Regions from separate parts of the Stenotrophomonas sp. LC732 genome, predicted to be linked through region 2. Evidence: predicted binding sites of a transcription regulator. Region 2 holds the regulator's gene; the other holds the start of a gene.
The links. The regulator FliA, encoded in region 2, starts transcription of late flagellar genes. The targets are predictions, from matches to a motif close to TAAAGTTTNNCNNNCNNNGGCCGATAA.
Positions count from the first base shown of each region.

Region 1: the regulator FliA is predicted to act here: its motif matches at 3,779-3,805, upstream of ACT6SE_RS12410 (methyl-accepting chemotaxis protein).

Region 1 is NZ_CP199214.1:2,590,587-2,598,587, forward strand. It holds gene ACT6SE_RS12405 (GGDEF domain-containing protein) at 286-1,725, shown strand; gene ACT6SE_RS12410 (methyl-accepting chemotaxis protein) at 1,722-3,548, opposite strand; gene ACT6SE_RS12415 (DUF5694 domain-containing protein) at 4,129-5,217, shown strand; gene ACT6SE_RS12420 (putative quinol monooxygenase) at 5,280-5,570, shown strand; gene ACT6SE_RS12425 (PAS domain S-box protein) at 5,877-8,001, opposite strand, start outside.
Region 2 is NZ_CP199214.1:2,002,152-2,010,152, forward strand. It holds gene ACT6SE_RS09590 (flagellar motor protein) at 1-348, opposite strand, end outside; gene ACT6SE_RS09595 (chemotaxis protein CheA) at 439-2,283, opposite strand; gene ACT6SE_RS09600 (protein phosphatase CheZ) at 2,286-2,891, opposite strand; gene cheY (chemotaxis response regulator CheY) at 2,891-3,283, opposite strand; gene ACT6SE_RS09610 (RNA polymerase sigma factor FliA) at 3,341-4,087, opposite strand; gene ACT6SE_RS09615 (MinD/ParA family ATP-binding protein) at 4,084-4,971, opposite strand; gene flhF (flagellar biosynthesis protein FlhF) at 4,958-6,574, opposite strand; gene flhA (flagellar biosynthesis protein FlhA) at 6,720-8,001, opposite strand, start outside.

The sequences.
Region 1 (8,001 bases), 590 kb from region 2:
ATGACCTGGCCTTTTGCATTTCCCGGACCGGAGCGCCGACACTGGCGAGGATGCCCCAGCATGCCCCTCCCACGCTCGCCGACATACTGCGCGCCCATCGCCACGTGCGGGGGCAGCCCCGCGACTTCTGGACGTACGCCCACGTCAACGCCGTCGTGTCACCCCGCTGAAACGAAAATGTGACAGCCGACAAGGTTGCGAATTTCACTAGCGCACACTTTTCTTGCCAGCCTCACCTACTTCTGCCTATCGTGATCCCAGCCGGATCTGGGGGCGGGGGAATGCATGACGTTGCGTGCGGCACTGTTTTTCATGGTCACGCACGCGCTCGTCATTGCCTTGATCGGCCCGCAGGACCCGGTTGGCTCCTACCTGATGCTGATCACCGCCCCCCTTCTGGCCGCTCTGGCCTGCGTGCGACGCGCGCGCGACAGCCAGGCGGCCTGCAAGTGGCGAACGCTGGGCGCTGCCGTCGGCCTGTTCTCGCTGGCCCTGCTGGCCCTGCTGTATCGCAATGTGGCCGGCCTCAGCCCTGCGCAGATGACCGCCTCGTCGCTGATCCTGTATGTGTTCTACCGGATTCCGCTGACCTACGTTGCCGCCAGCCCAGGCGGCGGCAACCGCTGTATCCGTGCGGTGGACCTGGCGGTCATCGCGCTGCTGTGGTTGCTGTACTTCGTGCATACGCGGGCGATGGCACACCTCAACACCGCATTGTGGACGCAATGCCTGCACACCCTGAGCAACGTGCAGAACAGCCTGGTGTTCTGCTTCGCGCTGATCCGCTTCCTGGCCGAGGACAATGCCGACCGCCGCGACTTCTTCCGCACGTTGACGATCTACGCGCTCGGCTACTTCCTGATGGCGCTCTACATCAATACCTGGCAGCCGCAGGTACCCGATGGTGGCTGGGGCGACCTGCTGATCAGCGGGCTGTTCGTGCTGCTGGCAGTGCTGGCCGGCAGCACGTACCGCCCACCGGCGGTGGCTGTGCCGCGCAACCTCCGCCGCATCGTCGATGCCGGCGTGCCGCTGATGCTGCCGTTGCTGCTGATGATGGTGGCGCTGCTGGTGGCACGCCTGCAGCCGACCCTGGCCACCGTGGGGTTCATCGGTGCCATGCTCGGCCATGCCCTGCGCAGCGTGCTCACCCAGGTGCAGATCCAGCGTGAGCGCGACGAGCTGGCGCTGCTGGCCCGGCGCGATCCGTTGACCGGGCTCGGCAACCGGCGCAACTTCGATGAAGCGCTCGGCAGCGCGCACGGCCGCGCCCGTCGCCAGGGCGTGGGGCTGGCGGTGCTGATGATCGATATCGACCACTTCAAGCGACTCAACGACACCTACGGGCATCCGGAAGGTGATCGCCGCCTGCAGGCGGTCGCCGCGATCCTCGACGGCTGCCTGCAACGCGGTGATGATCTGCTGGCCCGCTACGGCGGCGAGGAGTTCATCGCCGCCCTGCCCGCGCCCGACATCGGCCACGCCCTGGGCCTGGGCGAGCGCCTGCGCGCCGCCGTGGAAGCCGCCGCCCTGCCCGCCGCCCAGGCCCACGTGACCATCAGCATCGGCGTGGCCTGGCAGGCCGCGCATGATGAGGGTGACCCGCGCAGCCTGGTCGAGCGTGCCGACCAGGCCCTGTACCGGGCCAAGCATGCCGGCCGCAACTGCGTGCACGCCGCCCCGGCCGTCGAGGCCGGGGAACAACACGCCGACCGCCGCTCCTAGACCGCGCGCAGGACCGCCGCACCATGCATGTGCCCCGCCCCACCCTGCACGCGGAAGCTGGCCACCGTCTGCAGCAGCTGCGCCGACTGTTCTTCCATGCTGCGCGCCGCGGCCGAAGCTTCCTCGACCAGCGCGGCGTTCTGCTGGGTGCCCTGGTCGATCAGATCGACGGCATGGTTCATCTGCTGGATGTCGTCGCTCTGCTGCTGCGCGGCCGTGCTGATCTCGGACATCAGGTCGCTGACCCGGCGCACGTTGACCACGATCTCGTCCATGGTGCGGCCGGCGCTCTCAACCTGCGCGGTACCGGCACCGACATTGGCCACCGACGCATCGATCAGCTGCTTGATCTCCTTGGCGGCACTGGCCGAGCGCTGCGACAGTTCCCGGATCTCGGTGGCGACCACGGCGAAGCCACGCCCGTGTTCGCCCGCACGCGCGGCTTCCACCGCGGCGTTCAGTGCAAGGATGTTGGTCTGGAAGGCGATCCCGTCGATCACGCCGATGATGTCGACGATGCGGCGCGAGGACGCGTTGATCACCGCCATGGTTTCCACCACTTCGTGCACTACGTTACCGCCGCGCGCGGCGACATCGGCGGCACCACCAGCCAGCTGACTGGCCTGCCGTGCGTTGGTCGCGGTGCGCTGCACGGTCTCGGCCAGGCCCTTCATCGACACCGCGGTCTCCTCCAGCGACGCTGCCTGCTGCTCGGTGCGCTGCGACAGATCGCTGTTGCCCTGCGCGATCTCGGTGGCACCGACGGCGATGGTGTCAGCGGCGAACTTGATCTGGCCGATGATCGCGGCCATCGCCTCGACCAGCGAATTCACCCCTTCGCACAGCTCGGCGATCGGCCCGTTCTTGTCGGCGGTGGCCACGCGCCGGGTCAGGTCGCCCTCCTTGGCGGCCGCCACCACTTCACGGGTCTGCGCCACGGCACGCTGCATGGCCTGGTTCTCATGCACTTGCGCGGTGATGTCGGTGGCGTACTTGACCACCTTGAACGGCTTCCCGTTGAGGTCCAGGATCGGGTTGTAGGACGCCTGGATCCAGACCTCGCGTCCGCCCTTGCCGAGGCGCCGGTACTGGCCGGCATCATATTCGCCACGGCCGAGCTTTTCCCAGAACTGCCGATACTCGGCACTGCTGCGATACTCAGGTTCGACGAACAGCGAGTGGTGCTGGCCACGCACATCATCCAGGCTGTAACCGGTGGCAGCCAGGAAGTTGTCGTTGGCCGACAGGATGCGGCCATCCATGCTGAACTCGATCACCGCCTGCGACTTGTCGATCGCCGCCAGCTGGCCGGCCGAGTCGGCCGCCTGCAGCTTCTGCGCAGTGATGTCAGTGGCGAACTTGACCACCTTGTACGGACGCCCCTGTCGGTCCAGCACCGGGTTGTACGAGGCCTGGATCCAGATCTCGCGCTGGTTCTTGCCAAAACGCCGGTACTGGCCCGCGTCATATTCGCCACGACCCAGCCGCGCCCAGAAGTCACGGTATCCGGCGCTGCGCGCCTGCTCGGGGTCGACGAACAGGGAATGATGCTTGCCCTGGATCTCCTCCAGCCGGTAACCCATCGCCTGCAGGAAGTTCTCGTTGGCCTGCAGGATGGTGCCATCGAGGGCGAACTCGATGACCGCCTGGACCCGGTGCAGCGCCGCGACCTGCGCCTCCAGCTCGGCACGGCCATCGGCCGCCGCCTCGACGCCGCTGCGGTGCTGCGGTGCCAGCGCGCCCAGCAGGGCGCGCCACGGCGACCAACGGGTATGCAGCTCGGCCGGCGCCTGCGCGCCCGCCGTAAAGCCTGGAATGAGCATTGTCTGATCCTCGGTGTCCGGTAAGCGGTTGCGACCCGACGGGCGGGATGCCCGGCGGCAACTTCAGTTGCTTGGGACTACAGGTACCGGCAGGCACCCCTCGAGCGGCTGGCAAGAACGTCTGGTGCGGGTGCGATCGGCATAGGGAGCGGCGGAACACACAGCGCGGGCCGCCCGTCGCGGGCAGCCTGGGGTCCTGCAGCGGGCGACTTGAGCGGGATCCAGAGGGAATATCGGCGATGCGATCGGTGGCTTTAGCCGGATTCCGCGACGTCCGTCGCATCTTCAGATGCTCCTGCAGGGATGCGGTAGACAATCGCGATGTACTTCACATTCTGCTCACGCGCGACAGGGGCACCGCCGAGCGGTTTCGCCAGGTGCCGGCTGGGCAGGTTCTGCTCGGCACCGGGTGTCGTCAGGGCATATGTCGCGCGTTGTCGCCGTCACTGGGCATAGCCTTGCCCGGCACGCGGATGCAGTTCAAGCGGAAAAGGTTTGCATGACCAACGGGAGATCCGGTGGTAGATGAAACTGGCCAGCATGCAGCGAACCGCAGGACGCTCACTGACACGGAGATCGCATGTTCCCACGCCTGGCCAGTTTCCTCATCCTGGGCCTGTGCAGCAGCGGCGCCTTCGCTGCCGACGCCACCTACCGCCCCAGCTTCCATCCCGACCAGCTGAAGGGCCCGCCTGCCGGGCGCCCGAACGAAGTGCTGGTACTGGGCACCCCCCACTTGTCCGGCCTGCCCAAGTCCTTCCAGACCGCCTTGCTTGAACCGTTGCTGCAGCGACTGGTCGCCTGGAAGCCCGAGCTGATCGCCACCGAAGACCTGTCAGGCCTGCAGTGCGATTTCATGCGTCGCTACCCGGCACGCTATGCGGAGAGCGTGGCCACCTACTGCTTCGACACCACCGCTGCGCAGGCTGCGACCGGACTGGACGTGCCTACGGCGAACACCCAGGCCGAGCACCTGCTTGCGACCTGGCCGGACGAGCCGACGCCCGCCCAGCGTCGTCGGCTCGCAGCATTGTTCCTGGCAGCGGGTGAACGCGGCTCGGCGCAGGTGCAGTGGCTGCGCCTGCCTGCGTCCGAGCGCAAAGGCGGTGATGGACTGACACCTGCCTTGGTCGAGATCCTCGAAAAAGGCCTGGTTCGCCGCAATGAAACCCACCTGATCGCCGCCGAGGTCGCCGCCCGCCTCGGGCAGGAACGCCTGTGGGCCGTGGACGACCACACGGCCGATTCGCCCACGCCCGCCGAGGATGAAGCGGCGGCCAGCGCGGCCATCACCGGTGCCTGGAACAATACGCACTCGCGCGCGCGGCGGGAGGCCGATGAACGCCTCGTGGCCGATCTGGACAAGCCCGGCGGTGTCATGGCGCTGTATCGGGACTACAACAGCCCGGCGGCGGCGATGGCCGCCTACCAGAGCGACTTCGGCGCGACGCTCGTCGAGCCGTCCTCCAAGGCGTTCGGCCGGATGTACGTCGGTTACTGGGAAACCCGCAACCTGCGCATGGTCGCCAACATCCGCGACGTGCTGAGCCAGCATCCTGGCAGACGCATGCTGGCCATCGTGGGTGCCTCGCACAAGGGCTACTACGAGGCCTACCTCAATCAGATGCATGACGTGCGGCTGGTCAGTGCGGACACGGTATTGCGTTGACGGGAACAGGTGCCGGCCATGCGCCGGCGCTATCCTGCAAGGCCCGATTCGCAGGTGCCGACATGCTGAAAGTGATCGCCGAGGATTTCATCCATCCCGATGCGGTGGACACCGTGCTTCCCCTGTACCGGGAGCTGGTCGCATGCACGCTGCGCGAGCCGCGCTGCCTCGGCTATGAACTGTTCGTCGACCAGAAGGATCCGGGCCACTTCATCTTCATCGAGCTGTGGCCCGACCGCGCCGCGCTCGACCTGCACTGTGCCAGCGAACACTTCCAGCGCCTGGTGCCACAGATCAATGCCTTCCAGTGTGCGCCGTGCCGGTTCCTGCTGATGGATGCCGTACGGGTGTAGTGCCTGCAGCGGGATGCACATGATCGCTGCGGCCATGCCGCCACAGCAACAGGCAGGCCGCAACCGTGCAGGACAGGCTCAGGACCAGCAGCGCGACTGCACCTTGCTGCAACACGGGCAACAACGCCCTTGCGTGCAGGTCGCCGCGCAGCTGTTCGGCGCGTAGACAGGCGGCCAGCGCCAGGCACCAGCCGATCAGGGCCGGAATGAACTTGCGTACCGCAACCGGGTTCCAGGCATTCATGGAGGTTACCTGCGTGAGTGGAGTGCGCGCAGTATTCGCGCGCGTCCTCTCACAGGCTGAGATCAGTCCTCCGCGGCGTCGGGATCGTCACCCGGAAGCTGGGACAACTCGCCCTGCACCTGCACGTTGTTGCGCCCCATCGCCTTGGCCCGGTAGCACTGGGCATCGGCCGCAGCCACCGCCTGGTCCACGCTCATGCCGCCGGCCAGCGGCGCGATACCGATGCTGGCACCGATCCGCAGCCGGTCCTGGTCCCACGGAATGGACAGCGCGGCCAGGGTGTGCAGCAGCTCGCCCCCGATGCGGGCCGCACGCCGCGGCGTGCAACCGGACAGGATGACCGCGAATTCGTCGCCGCCCAACCGTGCCACCACGTCCGAATCGCGCACGCCATGGCGCAGCACGCTGGCCACCGCCCACAGCACGGCATCGCCGGCCAGATGGCCCCAGGTGTCGTTGACCGGCTTGAAGCGGTCCAGATCGATGTACATCAGCGAGGCGGCCTGGCCGGTGCGCTCCACGCGGGTGATCGCCTGCTGCAGGTGCACCTCGAAACCGCGGCGGTTGCTCAGTTCGGTGAGCGGATCGATCTCGGCCAGGTGGCGGGCTTCGCGCTGGCGTGCCCGCTGCTGGGTGTCGTCGCGCAGCACCCACACCGCGCCGCGCACGTGGCCTTCGTCATCGCGCAGCCAGGCGCGGGTCAGGTCCACCGGCACCGTTGCCGTGCCCAGGCGCAGCAGCAGGTCGGCGTGCAGGTCCACCGCGTTGCTCTCCGGGTCCAGCAGCACCGTCACATCCAGTACCGAGCCGGGCGCGTACTCGGTGGTCAGCGCCAGCACGTCCTGCACCTTGTGCCCGGCCAGCGACAATGCGCCATCACCGGCCAGGGTGCGCACCGCAGCCGCGTTGGCGTAGTCGATGCGGCCATCAAGGCTGACGCTGAGCACCAGGTCGGCCACCGCATCCAGCGTGATTCGGCTGCGTTGTTCACTCTCGAACAGGCGCTGCTCGCTGCTGCGCTGGGCGGTGATGTCCTGGATCTGCGACACGAAATGCAGCGGTTCGCCATGCTCGTTGCGCACCAGCGACACCGACAGCCGCGCCCAGATGATGCGGCCGTCGCGGTCGAGGTAGCGCTTTTCCAGGTGATAGTGGCTGCGTCGCCCGGCCAACAGGTCCTGTACCAGGGCCAGGTCGGTCTGCAGGTCATCGGGATGGGTCAGGCGCTGGAAATCGACCTGCAGCAGCTCTTCTCGCGGGTAGCCCAGTATCCGGCACAGCGCGTCGTTGACATCCAGCCAGCGTCCTTCCAGCGACACCAGTGCCATGCCCAGTGCGGCGGAGGTGAACGCGCCAGCGAACTTCTCTGCCGAAAGTCGTGCTTCGGCGCGTGCCTGCAGGATCTCGGTAATGTCGATGGCCATGCCGACGTAGCCGATGCGCGTTCCATCGGCACTCTCCATGCGGCTGATCGACAGGCGTACCTGGCGTGACTGGCCATCCTTGCGCAGCAGCGTCCACTGCCGCGAGTAGGTCTGCCCGTCGGCACGCGCGCTCAGCGCCTCGAACACGCCGGGAAGATTGCCATCAGCATCGGCCAGCGGCTGCAACCACGCTTTCAGTTCGGCTGGATCGTGGAAGGCGTCGAGCCGGCGCTGGCCGACCACCTCCGCCGCGCTGTAGCCCAGCAGGCGCTCCGCCCCCGTGTTGAACAGGGTGATGGTGCCATCGGTATCGGTGGCGATCACCGCCACCTCATCGGACGCATCGACCACGGCCTGCAGGCGCTGCCGGGTCTCGGCCGCGTCCTGCCTTGCCTGCTGCAGTTCGGTGACATCGGCATGGGCACCGGCCATCCACAGCGGCTTGCCCTGCCCGTCCCATTCAAAGACCCGGCCACGGTCCTGGATCCAGATCCACTGGCCGTTCCTGTGGCGCATGCGCAGCAGGCAGGCGTAGTTGTCGCTGCGCCCTTCGAAATGGTCGTCCAGCGCTGCATCGGACAGCGCAATGTCATCGGGATGGACCAGCTTCAGGAACGTCTTCTGGCAGATCGGTTCCAGCTCATCCAGGCGATAACCGACAATCTCGGCCCAGCGCGCATTGACCCGCATCTCGCCGGTCTGCACGTTCCATTCCCAGGTACCCGCAGCGGTACCGTCGATGATCATCGCCAGCCGGCGACGC
Region 2 (8,001 bases):
CACCAGCAGCTGCAGGCCCTTGCGCAGGAACGGGTCCTGCTGCGCTTCCACCTGCGATTCCAGGCCGAGCAGGCCCTGGCGGCGGGCGATGTTGCTCCACTCGACGATCTGCTGGATCAGTTCGCGACGATCGCTGTGCGGCGGGCGCACGACCCAGCGCACGATCTTGAACGCATGCTTGAACACCGCCGGCGAGGTGTGCAGCAGGATCGCGGCAACGGTGCCGACGATGACGATCACGAACGCCGCAGGCGACCACAACGACGCCAGGCCGGCGCCCTTGAGGATGCTGCCACCGACCAGCGAGGCCAGGGCGAGAAAGAGTCCAATGAGGCTGAGTCTATCCATGGATCCGGTATCGGCTTGTATGAATGGGACTTGAGACACCGGTACGGGCTACTGGTGCGACTTCACGGTTTTACGGGTGCAGCAAGCGGGTCAGTCGTGCGGGCTGCGCAGGCCATCCACATCCAGGATCAGCGCCATGCGACCATCGCCGATCAAGGTTGCACCGGCGTAACCGCGCAGGCCGCGCAGGGCCTTCGGCAGTGGTTTGATGACCACTTCCTCGCGCCCACGGACCTGGTCCACGACCAGGCCGAAGCGCGCTTCGCCGGCCTGCAGCACCACGATGGTCAGCAGGGTCGATGCGGCCGGCGTCACATCCAGCCACTGCCGCAGATCGACCAGTGGCAGCGTGTGCGAACGGCGGTCGAGCACGGCACGGCCATCGAACCAGCCCAGCGAGGTGGGCGGCGCGTGCAGTACCTCCATCACGCGCGCCAGCGGCAGCGCATAGACGTCCTCGCCGGCCTGCACCAGCAGGGTCGGCAGGATCGCCAGGGTCAGCGGCACGCGGATCAGGAAGCGGCTGCCGCGGCCCAGCTCCGACTGGATCTGGATCTGCCCGCTGAGTTCGCGGATGCGCGACTGCACCACGTCCATGCCGACGCCGCGCCCGGAAATATCCGTGACCTGCTGCTTGGTCGAGAAGCCGGGCAGGAACACCAGGTGCAGGCACTCCTCGCTGCTCAGGCGGGCGGCGGCTTCCGGATCGATCAGGCCCTTCTCGCGTGCCTTCGCGCGCAGCTTTTCCGGATCGATGCCGGCGCCATCGTCCTGCACCTCGATGCTGACGTAGTCACCTTCCTGCTGCGCCGACAACCGCACATGGCCCATCCGCGGCTTGCCCTGCGCTTCGCGCAGGTCGGGCATTTCCACGCCATGGTCGATGGCGTTGCGGACCAGGTGCACCAGCGGGTCGGCCAGCGCTTCGACCAGGTTGCGGTCGAGCTCGGTCTCGGCGCCGATCAGCTCCAGGTCCACTTCCTTCTTCAGCGAGCGGGCGACGTCGCGGGCGACCTTGGGGAAGCGCGAGAATACCTTGCCCACCGGCTGCATGCGGGTGCGCATCACCGCCGACTGCAGGCGCGCGGTGGCGATGTCCAGGGTGGACACGGCGCGGTCCAGCTCCTCGTCGCGCAGGCGCGCACGCAGGGTCTTGAGCCGGTTGCGCGACAGCACCAGTTCGCCGATCAGGTTGACGATCGCATCCAGGCGCTTGGTGTCCACGCGCACGGTGTGTTCGGCTTCGGCCAGCGGCTTGGCGGCCGGCTTGGCCACCGGTGCCGGTGCGGCGGCCGGGCGCGGGGCGGCGATCGGTGCCGGCGCCACCGCAGCCGCGGGCCTGGCGCCGGGTGCGGCGCCACCGTGCAGCTGGTCGAGCAGGGCTTCGAACTCATCTTCGCTGATCAGGCCGTCGTCGGCCTTCTTTGCCGGCGCCACCGCAGTCGGTGCGTTGCCACCGTGCAGCTGGTCGAGCAGCGCCTCGAACTCGTCGTCGGTGATCAGGTCGCCGGCACCGGCCGCCGGTGCGGCGGCAGCGGCGGCAGGCGCTGCTGCACCTCCATGCACGTCGAACTGGGCGATCAGGTCCGGCGGTGCATAGCCCGGCTCGGTGCCGGAAGACACGGCATCGAGCATCGACTGCAGGTAGTCCAGCGATTGCTGGGCGGCGTCGAAGTGATGGGCCTGCAGCACGGCCTGGCCGGCACGTGCAGCGCCCAGCGCCTCTTCAGCGGCGTGGCACAGCTCGACCATGGCGGTGACACCGAGGAAACCCGCGCCGCCCTTGAGCGTGTGGTAGCCCCGGAACACCGCGTTGAGCTGTTCGGTGTCCTGCGGTGCCTGCTCCAGCGACACCAGCTGTTCGCCGAGGCGATCCAGGATTTCCTGTGCCTCGATGATGAAATCGGCAGTGATGTCGTCGGATACCGCGCTCATGCTTACAGCCCCAGATCCGACAACAGGTCGTCGGCGTCGTTCTGCGAGACCGCGTGGCGGTCCAGTCCCTTCAGTGCCGGCCCGGCCAGTTCCGGGTCGGTGCGATGCTGTTCCGGCGGCAGGCCGAGCGCGCCGAAGCCTTCATGCACGCGGCGGACGATGCCGACCACGCGACGGATGATCTGCCCGGTCAGGTCCTGGTAGCTCTGGGTCAGGGCGATCTCGGTCAGGTTGTGGCGGATGCGCTCCAGCTGCGCGTCCTGGCCTGGCTGCAGGCCTTCGGCGCGCAGCTGCTCGGTCAGGCTGCGGCATTCCTCGGCCAGGTCCAGGGTGCGGTGGGTGGCCTGTTCGGTCATCGCCACCACGTGGTCCAGGCGTGCGCACGCATCGTCCAGTTCGCCGGCCTCGCTGGGCACGGTCGGCAGTTCGCCCAGGGCCTGCCCCAGCTCGCGGGCCAGCCGCGAGAGGCCGCTCATCATCGGCTGCGTGCGCAGCGCGACCAGTCCGTCGATGCGTTGCCGCCAGGCGGCTTCGTCACCGGACTCCAGGGCATCCAGGGCTTCCTGCAGGCGCAGGGCGAGGGCGTTCTTGTCGACCGTGGTATCCATCAGGCGCTGGCCGCCAGGCGTTCGAAGATCTTGCCCAGCTTCTCTTCCAGCGTCTGCGCGGTGAACGGCTTGATGATGTAGCCGTTCACGCCGTTCTGGGCCGCTTCGATGATCTGCTCGCGCTTGGCTTCGGCGGTGACCATCAGCACGGGCAGGGTCTTCAGCTTGGCGTCGGCACGGATCGCCTTGAGCAGTTCGATGCCGGTCATCACCGGCATGTTCCAGTCGGTGACGACGAAATCGAAGGGCTGGCTCTGCAGCAGCGACAGCGCGGCATGCCCGTCCTCGGCTTCGGCGGTGTTGGTGAAGCCCAGATCGCCCAGCAGGTTCTTGACGATTCGACGCATGGTCGAGAAGTCGTCGACGATGAGGATGCGCATGTTCTTGTTCAAAGCAGAGTTCCTTTGTTGTTCATTCCGGGCGGCCGGGGGCAGTCGCCTCGGGGATGTTCATTCTTCCAGGCCGGCGTCGACGGCCTCGAAAATCTTCAGGCGGCCGCGCAGGCGCAGCACGGCCTGGCCATGGATCTGGCAGACCCGCGACTCGCTCACGCCGAGCACCGCGCCGATCTCCTTCAGGTTCAGCTCCTGCTCGTAGTACAGCGAGAGCACCAGCTGTTCGCGCTCGGGCAGGTGGCCGATGGCCTTGCCCAGCTCACGGCCGAACTCGCCGCGCTCCAGCACCTGTTGTGGAGTCGGGCCGCCCTGGGCGACGGTATCCAGTTCGCCCTGGTCTTCGATGCGCGACTCCAGGCTCAGCACCTGGCCACGTGCGGCGTCTTCCATCAGGCGCAGGTATTCCGGCAGCGGCATCTCCATCGCGGCGGCCACTTCGGTGGCGCTGGCGGCACGGCCCGTGCTCTGTTCCAGGCGGCGGATGGTGGCGGCGGCGTCGCGTGCACGGCGGTGCACCGAGCGCGGCACCCAGTCGCCACGGCGGATCTCGTCGATCATCGAGCCGCGGATGCGGATCGAGGCATAGGTCTCGAACGAGGCGCCCTGGTCGGCGTCGTAGCTGCGCGAGGCTTCGATCAGGCCCATCATGCCGGCCTGGATCAGATCATCGACTTCGACGCTGGCCGGCAGGCGCGCGGCCAGGTGGTGGGCGATGCGTCGCACCAGGTCCGAATGCTGGGCGATGACCTCGTTGGCCGCCGAGCGCTGGACTTCCCTGTACTGGTGGGCTGCGCCTTTCATGCGGCCACCCCACGCTGCTTGAGGATGCGTTCGAGGAAGAACTCGACGCCACCGCGCGGTTCGGTCGGTGCCTGCCAGCGCGCGGTGCGGCGTGCGATCTCGGTGATCGCCAGCGCCGACGGGCTGGACGGATAGGCCTTCACCACCGGCTGCTGGCGCTGCACCGACAGGCGCAGCCAGTCATCCTGCGGCACGCAGCCCAGGTAGTTCAGCGAGACATCGGCGAGGAACTTCTCGCAGACGCGGGTCAGCTTCTCGTACAGCACGCGGCCCTCGTTCGGGTCGCGCACCATGTTGGCCACCACCTGGACGCGGTCCACGCCGCGCTCGCGCGACAGCACCTTGATCAGTGCGTAGGCGTCGGTGATCGAGGCCGGTTCGTCACAGACCACCACCACGGTGTCCTGCGCGGCCTGGCAGAAGGTCAGCACGCCGTCGGTGATGCCGGCGGCGGTATCGACCACCATGATGTCCAGCTCGCGTTCCAGTTCGGAGAACACGTTGACCAGGCCGACATGCTCGGCCGGGGCCAGCTCGGCCATGTGCCGGCGGCCGGAAGCGGCCGGGACCACCAGCACGCCGTTCGGGCCTTCGACGATGACGTCGTCCAGCGAGCAGCGGCCGGCCACCAGGTCGGCCAGCGTAAAGGTGGGGTTCAAGCCCAGGATCACGTCGATGTTGGCCAGGCCCAGGTCGGCGTCCAGCAGCAGCGTGCGCTTGCCCATGCCGGCCAGCGCCACCGCCAGGTTGGCGGACACATTCGTCTTGCCCACGCCGCCCTTGCCGCCGGTCACCGCGATGGTGCGCACAGGGCCGAGCGGCTCGCTGCGGGTGGCCGACAGCGGGAAGGTCTTGGTCAGCTTGGCGTACTCACGCGACGGCATGGTTCAACTCCGGGTTGCAGGGCATATCGGCCGCTCGGCGCAAATCTTCAAGGCGAAGTACAAGATTGGCTGCACTGGCCCGGTGCAGGTCCTCCGGGACGTCCTGGCCATCGGTCACCCAGGTGATCGGCAGGGCGTGGTCCACGGCCACCGACAGGGCGTTGCCGAAGCGGCCGGTCTCGTCCAGCTTGCTCAGCACCAGGCCCTGCAGGTTGGCCGCACCGAAGCGGCGCACCACCTCGTCCATGTCGCCGAAGCTGGTGTTGGCCGGCAGCACCAGCAGGGTGCGCACCTGGCGCGCGGCGCGCAGCCACTGCAGCTGGGCGGCCAGGGCACGGTCGCGCGGGCCCAGGCCGGCGGTATCGATCAGCACCAGCTTGTAGTCCTTCAGGCGTTCCAGCAGCTGGTCCAGGTCGGTGCCGCTGTTGGCCTCGTGCACGGCGATGCCGAGCTGGCGGCCGTAGCCATACAGCTGTTCACGGGCGCCGATGCGGGTGGTGTCGGTGGTGACCAGGGCGACGTCACGCGGGGCGTGCTTCTCGGCGAAGCGCGAGGCCAGCTTGGCGATGGTGGTGGTCTTGCCGGCGCCGGTCGGGCCGACCAGCGCGATCACGCCGCCTTCTTCCAGCGGGTCGACCGGGGCGATCGGCAGCTTGCGCGAGATCAGCCCCAGCATCAGGCCGCGGCCACGATGGGCTTCGGTTTCCAGCGGGATCTGCATGGCCACGTCGCGGGCCAGCCCGGCGTCGAAACCGTACTCGTCCATCAGGTCCAGCGCGGTGGCGCGCACCGGGCTGCCACGCAGGCGCTCATCGGTGAAGCGGTTCATCTCGCGCTCGATCACCTGGCGCATGCCGGCCACTTCCTGGCGCAGCTGGCGGATCTCGGCGTCGTCCTGGGCAACCACGGTCAGCGTCGGTGCCGGGGCCAGCATGGGGGCCGGGCTGGCCTCGATAGCGGCTTCGACCGCTGCCGGTTCGCTGGCGGCGATCCCGGGCTGCGCGTCGATCACGGCAGCGGTCGGCAGCGGCGGCGGCAGCACGGCCGGGGCCACGCTTTCGTGATGCGCCTCGTGCGGCGGGTCGATCTGGAAGCGCGCGCGGTTGGCCGGCACGGTGGCGGCCGGTGCAACGATGGCCTCGGCGAACGGGGCGAAGATCTGGTCCGGCGGTGCCGGTTCGTTGACGGCGGCGCGGGCCAGGGTGGCGGCGAAGCCGGTGCTGCCCCGGGTCGGCACGATCTCGTCGGCGCTGTCCAGGGTGCGGCCGGTGGCACCGACGGCGGCGCGGGCGAGGGCGGCCACTGCCGAGGTGGTGGCCGCGACCGGTTCCGGCGCCGGGGTGCTGCTGCGGCGGCGGGTGACGGCGGCGATCACCGCGTCGGCGGCGGTGCGCGGCTTGGGTGCCGGCGGCGGTGCGACGTCACGGCGCGAGGCTTCCAGTGCACGCTGCACGGCGCTCTCGTCGTAGTTGGCGGCGGCGACGATCTCGATGCCTTCCTCGATCCGGCGGTTGGACAGGATCACGGCGTCAGGACCATGTTCCTTGCGCACCAGGTTCATGGCCGAGCGCATGTCGGCGGCGACGAATCGTTTGATTTTCATGCTGTGGTCACGGGGCGAAGACGGCGGGGTGGCGGTCGGAGAACTCGGGTGGTCGGTGGTCTGCACGGTGCGGGTTCCCCTTGGTATCTGTCTGTTGCGTTGGTTCGAAAGTGGTGTCTGTTTTCTGGCGCATCGCAGGGCGGCGTCAGCTGATCGTTCCGACCAGCTTCAGGCGCTTGTCCTCCGGCACCTCGCTGTAGGCCAGGACCGACAGCGACGGAACGCTGTGGCGGACCAGGCGGGCCAGCGCGGCGCGCACCGGGCCAGGTACCAGCACGACCGCGGGCTCGTTGCGGGCTTCCTGCTTGCTGACACATTCGGCCAGGCTCTGGTGCAGTCGCTCAGCGAGTCCGGGTTCCAGCGCGGCGCCGTTGCCCTGCGTGGACTCCTGCAAGACACGTTCCAATTGCGGGTTGAGGGTGAATACCGGCAGCTCCGCCGACATTCCGGCGATCTCCTGCACGATGAAGCGGCCCAGTGCGGTGCGAACAGCGGCGGTCAGCACGGCCGGGTCCTGGCTGCTGGGCGCATGTTCGACCAGTGCCTCCGCGATCTTGCGCAGCTGGCGGATCGGAATGCGCTCGACCAGCAGGTTCTGCAGCACGCGCACCACCGCCGACAGCGGCAACGCCTTCGGCGTCAGATCTTCGACGAGCTTGGGCGCGCTCTTGGCCAGGTTGGCCAGCAGGTGCTGCACTTCTTCGTGGCCGAGCAGTTCCGGCGCGTGCTCACGGATCAGGTGCGACAGATGGGTGGCGACCACGGTGGCCGGATCGACCACGGTGTAGCCCAGCGTTTCGGCCTGGGCGCGCTGGTGCGGCTGGATCCAGGTGGCGTCCAGGCCGAATGCGGGGTCCTTGCCGGCGATGCCTTCCAGCGCGCCGAGCGCGCTGCCCGGGTCCAGCGCCAGCTCGCGGTCGGGGTGGATCTCGGCGGTGGCCACCGGCACGCCGTGCACCAGCACGCGGTAGCCGTTGGCCGGCAGTTCCAGGTTGTCGCGGATGTGCACCGACGGGATCAGGAAGCCGACATCCTGGGTCAGCTTGCGGCGCACGCCCTTGATGCGCGCCATCAGTTCGCCGCCCTGGTTGCTGTCCACCAGCGGGATCAGCCGGTAGCCGACCTCCAGGCCCAGCGGATCGACCGGGCGCAGTTCGTCCCAGCTCAGTTCGGCAGTCGGTGCCGGTGCGGCCGGGCGGCCGAGTGCGTTGAGTGCGGCGGCATCGGTGCCACCGCCTGCCGCATCGGCAGCCGGCGCCTTGCCCTTGCGGTACAGCTTCCAGGCGATGAAGCCGAGGATCGCGGCCAGCGTCAGGAAAGCGACGTTGGGCATGCCCGGCACCAGGCCGACCACGCCGATGATGCCGGCGGTGATCGCCAGCGCACGGTACTGGCCGAACACCTGGCCGGTCATGGCCTGGGCCATG